One region of the Leuconostoc fallax genome, then DNA from elsewhere that is predicted to be linked to it. Evidence: riboswitches for the same ligand, from Rfam matches in the RefSeq annotation. Region 1 holds a riboswitch; the other holds the start of a gene.
What was found. A riboswitch is a leader RNA that binds a small molecule or an ion and turns the genes downstream of it on or off. The one in region 1 is predicted to bind thiamine pyrophosphate.

Region 1 (3,219 bases):
GTCGACTAATTTTTTGAGTACCAACTGTAATTCTCGACGATGTATCGGGTCAACTGCCGCAAATGGTTCATCTAATAAAATTATTTCAGCACCTAATGCTAATGTTTCAGCAAGTGCAACTTTTTGTAATTCACCACCCGATAACTGTGACAACTGGCGGTGCTGCAATGACGCTATACCAACCGATTGAAGCGCTTGATCAATTCGTTTATCTATTTCTTCTGCAGCTAACGACAAATTTTCGAGTGCAAAAATCATTTCATCTCTAACATTGTCCATCGCAAACTGCTGTTCAGGATGTTGAAATAATATAGCGATTTGTGGCGCGCGTTGATTCGCTTTTATCGAGTGAACAGCAAGACCATCTAATGTCACTGCACTACTTAACACCCCGCCGTATTTTGGATACAGACCGGCAAGTGCCATCATTAAAGTCGATTTCCCACATCCCGAAGGGCCAACTAACAAAGCAAATTGCTTACTCTCCAGCTCAAAATCAACGTCCTTCAAAATAATTTGATTGTCATATTGAATACTTAGCTGATGTGTTTCTAATTTCATACCTACAGTCAACTTTCTTTAATCACATTCAATACCAACGTTCACTTCAACAATTTTGACTTTTCTAATAAGCGAACAATCCAGTAAACTAATACGCCTGCAAAAAAGCCAACTGAAATCCAACGCACAATAAACAAACCAATTAACATACCTATATTCAATTGTAGGTAGCCATCATGAAACAATGACCAAAAAAAGGTTACGGCAGTTCCCGTTAATGTTGATAAAATCAATCCTAATTTCCAACTTTTATAACCCGTTAATGTAAAACCAAGTTCCGAACCAATCCCTTGAATAAATCCTGAAATAATTGTCGCAACACCCCAATAGCCACCCAATAAAGCTTCACCAGTGGCTGCTAATATTTCACCAATCAAGCCAGCACCTACTCTTTTAAGTAAGTAACTCGCTAATGGCGCAGCCATCATCCATGGCCCGATTGTAATAGCAATTGCATAGGGATGTAGTCCCATTGGGACTAACACCGCATCTAGCGCTGCATAAATCGGATCCATAATAAAATAAATGACACCGAATCCAATCCCGATTAAAGCCATCAAAATGACTTCTCTAAGTGACCATTTGTACGCCCTTGATGTTTGTACTGCTTCTGAATTTTCCATAATCTCCTACTCCTCCTAGAGAAAGAGGTCCTTATGTATCAATAAATTGCCCGATGACTAAATCAACGTAAAAAGCCATCTATTGCAAAAGAAAAATGCAACAGACGGCACTAAAAACCAATCTAGCTTATCTTCCTTCGCAGGTATTAACCTACAGGTTCAATGGGTATTATCTCAACCTTACGGTACCCCAGATAAATAATTTAACTACGACGTTAGTATAAGTTATCCTTTTTCCTAAATCAAGAACTTTTTTATCCTTCCATTCAAAATCGTTCAGAAAAGTATTTGCAATAAATGATGAAGTTATGCTATGCTAACGTCATTAAAAATAATAATATGCTGTCCACTAGGGGTGCCATTTTGGCTGAGATGATGTAAAGTCAATCCCTTTGAACCTGATCTAGTCAATACTAGCGTAGGAAAGTGGTATTCTGATAAAAGATACCTTTTTTTACTTAGATTTCACCTAGGTAAAGAAGGTTTTTTATTTGTATTCTACTAGTGGCAGCTAGGAGGATTTATGTTTTCAGATGAACTAAAACTAGCAGCAGCGCCTATTATGGCGGAAATTCACAAACATCCATTTGTACAAGGTATTACAAATGGGCACGTCGACAAAGCGGCACTTATTTTTTATGTACAGCAAGATTATCAGTACTTAAGTGAATTCATTAAAATTTATGCTAATGCTATTACAAAACTAACCGATCGTAATGAAATGACCTTTTTTGCCAATTCAATTGATTTTATTTTGAATAGTGAAATACATCCCCATCATGTCTTTTGCGATGTGGCAGGTGTTCAGTACGAAGATTTACAACACGCTACCCCAGCACCCAAAGCCTATTTATATGAATCACATATGTATCGAGCAGCTGACACGGGTTCTCTCATGAATATTCTGGCTGCCTTTCTGCCTTGCCCTTGGACTTACGGTGAAATCGCCCGTCAACAAGTTGCTCAAAACGCTAACACTGATGATAATCCATTTAAAAGTTGGATTGATTTTTATGCCGGTACGGAAAATGACGCTGATGAATCCTTATCAAAACGGGTCTTTAGCTGGATCGACCGCCTCGCTTCAGAAGCAACATCTGAGCAAAGAACTCAGGCAAAACAATTTTTCCTAAAGAGTTGTGAACTAGAGTGGCAATTCTGGGAACAGGCTTTCTATCAACAAGATTGGCATTTTAAATCAATCATTAGTCAACCCGAGGCACAACAATCATGAAACAATATCCTCAAGCGCTAACGATTGCCGGCACCGATTCGGGTGGTGGTGCTGGTATTCAAGCTGATATTAAAACAATGCAAGCTTGCCATGTATTTAGTACTAATGTGGTTGTTGCGGTTACCGCTCAAAACACGCTGGACGTGCAAAAAGCCTTTGCACTCCCCACCGATATGGTGGATGCGCAGTTCGCCTCTATCTATGAGGATTTTGATATTAAAGCGGCCAAAACCGGTATGCTAGCTGATGCTGAACACGTTGCCTGTGTTGTGCAAAATATTAAAAAATATCATATACAACCACTAATTGTTGATCCTGTCATGGTTGCCAAGGGCGGTACACGTTTATTATCTAAAGATGCTATAGATTCTGTCATTCATGATCTCATTCCCTTAGCGACTATTGTGACACCTAATCTTCCTGAAGCAGAAGCCATTACTAATATGACAATCAAAAATCATGAAGATACACGTACTGCAGCTAAAAAAATTGCTAGTATGGGGGCTAAAAACGTCATCATCAAAGGTGGCCATCAAGACAGTGATATTATTTCTGACTATGTACTACTATCAGACGGGACTGACTTTTGGATGGCAAGTCCAAAGGTTGACACAATTCGAACACATGGTACAGGCGACACTTTATCTTCAGCCATTGCTAGCGCGCTGGCTAAAGGCGATACCATCCCATCAGCAATTCGTTTTGGGAAGTCTTTTATCGAAACAATCATTCAACAAGATATTATTGTTGGCCATGGACACGGACCATTAAATCATTGGAAAATGGCAGGTACCCCAAATG
Region 2 (3,219 bases), 340 kb from region 1:
TACTTCAATCCATTCAATATCCTCTGGTCGCGTGTCAGGTGTTACTTCATTCCATGACACATCAACTTCAACACTCGGCTCAGTAAAAGGGAAATATGATGGGCGTAAACGAATTTGATGCTTTTCACCAAACAGTTCTTGAGCAATTGACAAGAGTGTTCCCTTTAAATCAGCCATTGTGATATTTTCACCGACAACCAATCCTTCAATTTGATGGAATTGATGTGAATGCGTCGCATCATCTGTATCACGACGATAAACCTTACCCGGGCTAATCATTTTGAGCGGTCCTTGGCTAAAATCATGCTTTTCTAAAACACGAGATTCAACGGGGGATGTTTGCGTGCGCATTAATATTTCCGGTGTAATATAAAATGTATCTTGCATATCACGTGCTGGATGATCTTTTGGCAAATTCAAACGCTCAAAATTATAATGATCCGTCTCAATTTCGGGTGCATCTACGGTATCATCAACGACTTTAAAACCAAGGCCAATAAAATGATCTTCGATTTCATCAATAATCTGTTGCAAAACATGCGGTTGCCCGACGCGACGTGTACTACCAGGTAATGTGACATCTAATTTTTCAGTTGCTAATTGCTGATTTAGTGTAATAGCCTCTTGCTGTGCTTTTTTTTCGGCTAATAACTGCGTAATAACCTGTCGCACATGATTACCAACTTCACCAACCTTTGGCTTCTGTTCAGGGCTAACATCCTTCATCCCTTTGAGCAATGTTGTGAGTTGACCTTTTTTACCAAGAAAAGAAATTCTTAGCTTTTCTATGTCATTACCACTAGCATTAATATTTTCAATGGCAATTTTTTCTAATTGCTGTAATTCCTCTATTAGGTTCATTGCTTATCTCATCTTTCTAACATTCTAAAATGAATACCGACAAAAAACGTCCCATGTTTCCAATGATGAAAACATGGGACGTTATCTATCGTGGTACCACCCAACTTTTAACCGATAAATGATCGATTTCTTTCACATTCTTAACGCGAATAAACGTCTGGTGTTAACCAAATGACTCCTGGCTGAAATTCAGTAATCATTAGTGTGACTTTTCACCATATCATCACTCTCTGAAACTAATATCATACTTACTAGGCCAATCTTTGTCTCTTAATAACTAGTATATCATTTTTTAATTTCTTCGTCACCATGGCAATCATCCGTAACATGATTCCAATCATCTGACCATTCATGTATTGCTTTCATGATTGGCCGCATTGCTTCCCCACGTTCTGTCAGTTTATACTCAATAAGATTTGAATCATCATATGTAACACGATTGACCAGGTTGTCTGCTTCTAGTGCTTTTAGTCTCTCTACTAATACACGGTCTGAACAACCTGGAATTGCTCTAGAAATCTCCAAAAATCTTCTTGGCCCGCTGACAAGCAATGCCTCAATAATCATACCGTTCCATTTACGCCCCAATATTTCAAAGGTACATAAAAAATTACGACACAATAAATTTTCTGTGTGTTTCGCTAACTTCGCCATTGTATCCTTTTCCCTCATGAATTTGTTTATATCATAACATACACTAAATATGATACGACAAGTAAACGTTTCCATTCGCACAAATTTCTGTATTATATAAAATATAGCTAAGTATTGCAAATTTTAACAGCGCTTGATACACTTAAATCGTTGAATCAAACAAGCTGGGGTGCCGTTATGGCTGAGAAAATACCCATTGAACCTGATCTATTTTATGTTAGCGTAGGAAGCTTAGTTTGTTTACTCGTAAGATAAGTAGACAATACCCGGTACACTAACATGTGTGTCGGGTATTTTATATATCAAGAGACAAAGGCTCTTTGATTCTCCAATATTATAAATGGAGGTTTGTTTTATGCAAACTGTATCAGAAAGTAAGCACACTTGGAGCTTACGAGACGTTATTTTTCTAGCGATTATCGCAATATTCTTTGGTGTGATTTATCAACTTTGGAGCTTTGCCTACTACGCAATAGCCGCAACACCATTAAAACCATATGCTAATGATTTAACTATTGGTGTTTGGTTAATGGCCGGTCCATTAGCTGGTGTCTTGTTAAAAAGAATCGGTGCCACTGTTATTGCTGAAATTTTAGCTGCGGCTGTTGAAATGATGCTATTTTCAAGTTGGGGTGCTGCTAATTTGATTGCTGGTTTTGTACAAGGTATTGGTAACGAACTTGGATTTGCGATGACTGGTTATAAGAATTGGTCAAAACTTGGATTGCTGCTATCTAGTATTATGGCAACAATTGTGACATTTGGCTGGGATTGGTTTCAAAGTGGTTACAGTGCTTATCATTTTGGCATGATTGTGACATTATTCATTATTCGTTTCATTTCGATTGGTTTCTTTGCTGGAATTCTTGTGTATTGGATCAGTCAGCTTGTTGCCAAAACGAATCTATTAAAGCACTAAATCATTATGACAACATTAGCTGTTAATCATCTAAGCTTTGCTTATGAATCCAATCAACCGAATATTTTAAATGATATCACGCTATCTCCAAAACCCAGTACCTTCAATCTCCTCATTGGTCCCTCTGGTAGCGGTAAATCAACATTACTAAAAAGTATGGCTGGTCTGTATCCTAAATATGGTGGCTATGTTACCGGCGGCACAATATTATTAAATAACCATGATATTAGTACCTTAGCACCCTTTGAACGCGCTAAACGTGTGGCATTACTTTTCCAAAACCCTAGCCGTCAGTTTGCGATGCGTACAGTTAAGGAGCAGTTAATTTTTGCTCTTGAAAATATCCAGATGCCAGTAAATGAAATTACACCACGTGTGAATCAAGTCATTGCTACTTTACGCTTAGAGCCATTACTCGAGCGTGATTTAATCACACTTTCCGGTGGTGAACAACAACGCGTAGCATTAGCTACTGTTCTTGCTTTGGATAGTGACATTATTTTGTTAGATGAGCCCTTTGCTAACGTTGATGCTACATCTCGATTAGCCATCCTAAAAGACCTGCATGAATTGCAAAAAAATGAGGGTAAAACAATTTTTATATCTGATCATGATTGGACAGGTTATCATGACATTGTCGATCACTTGTTTGAATTGGATATTGCAACCAAAAATATTGCTGAAATTGATAAACATCATTTACTGCAAGTTGAGACAGCATCATCAATTCATCATCATTTCAACGATACTTATCGTTTGAGCTGGCAACAATTAGCGCTATCTGT

Region 2: linked by a shared signal. The riboswitch ahead of C5L23_RS04385 (ECF transporter S component) and the one ahead of tenA (thiaminase II) in region 1 are both predicted to bind thiamine pyrophosphate.

The regions. Positions count from the first base shown of each region.
Region 1 is NZ_PUFI01000014.1:356,291-359,509, reverse strand. It holds gene C5L23_RS06010 (ATP-binding cassette domain-containing protein) at 1-561, opposite strand, end outside; gene C5L23_RS06005 (ECF transporter S component) at 603-1,184, opposite strand; TPP riboswitch at 1,300-1,387, opposite strand; TPP riboswitch at 1,526-1,626, shown strand; gene tenA (thiaminase II) at 1,708-2,418, shown strand; gene thiD (bifunctional hydroxymethylpyrimidine kinase/phosphomethylpyrimidine kinase) at 2,415-3,219, shown strand, end outside; gene thiE (thiamine phosphate synthase) at 3,217-3,219, shown strand, end outside.
Region 2 is NZ_PUFI01000014.1:12,964-16,182, reverse strand. It holds gene pheS (phenylalanine--tRNA ligase subunit alpha) at 1-861, opposite strand, end outside; T-box leader at 933-1,134, opposite strand; gene C5L23_RS04390 (winged helix-turn-helix transcriptional regulator) at 1,147-1,515, opposite strand; TPP riboswitch at 1,671-1,761, shown strand; gene C5L23_RS04385 (ECF transporter S component) at 1,871-2,434, shown strand; gene C5L23_RS04380 (ATP-binding cassette domain-containing protein) at 2,441-3,219, shown strand, end outside.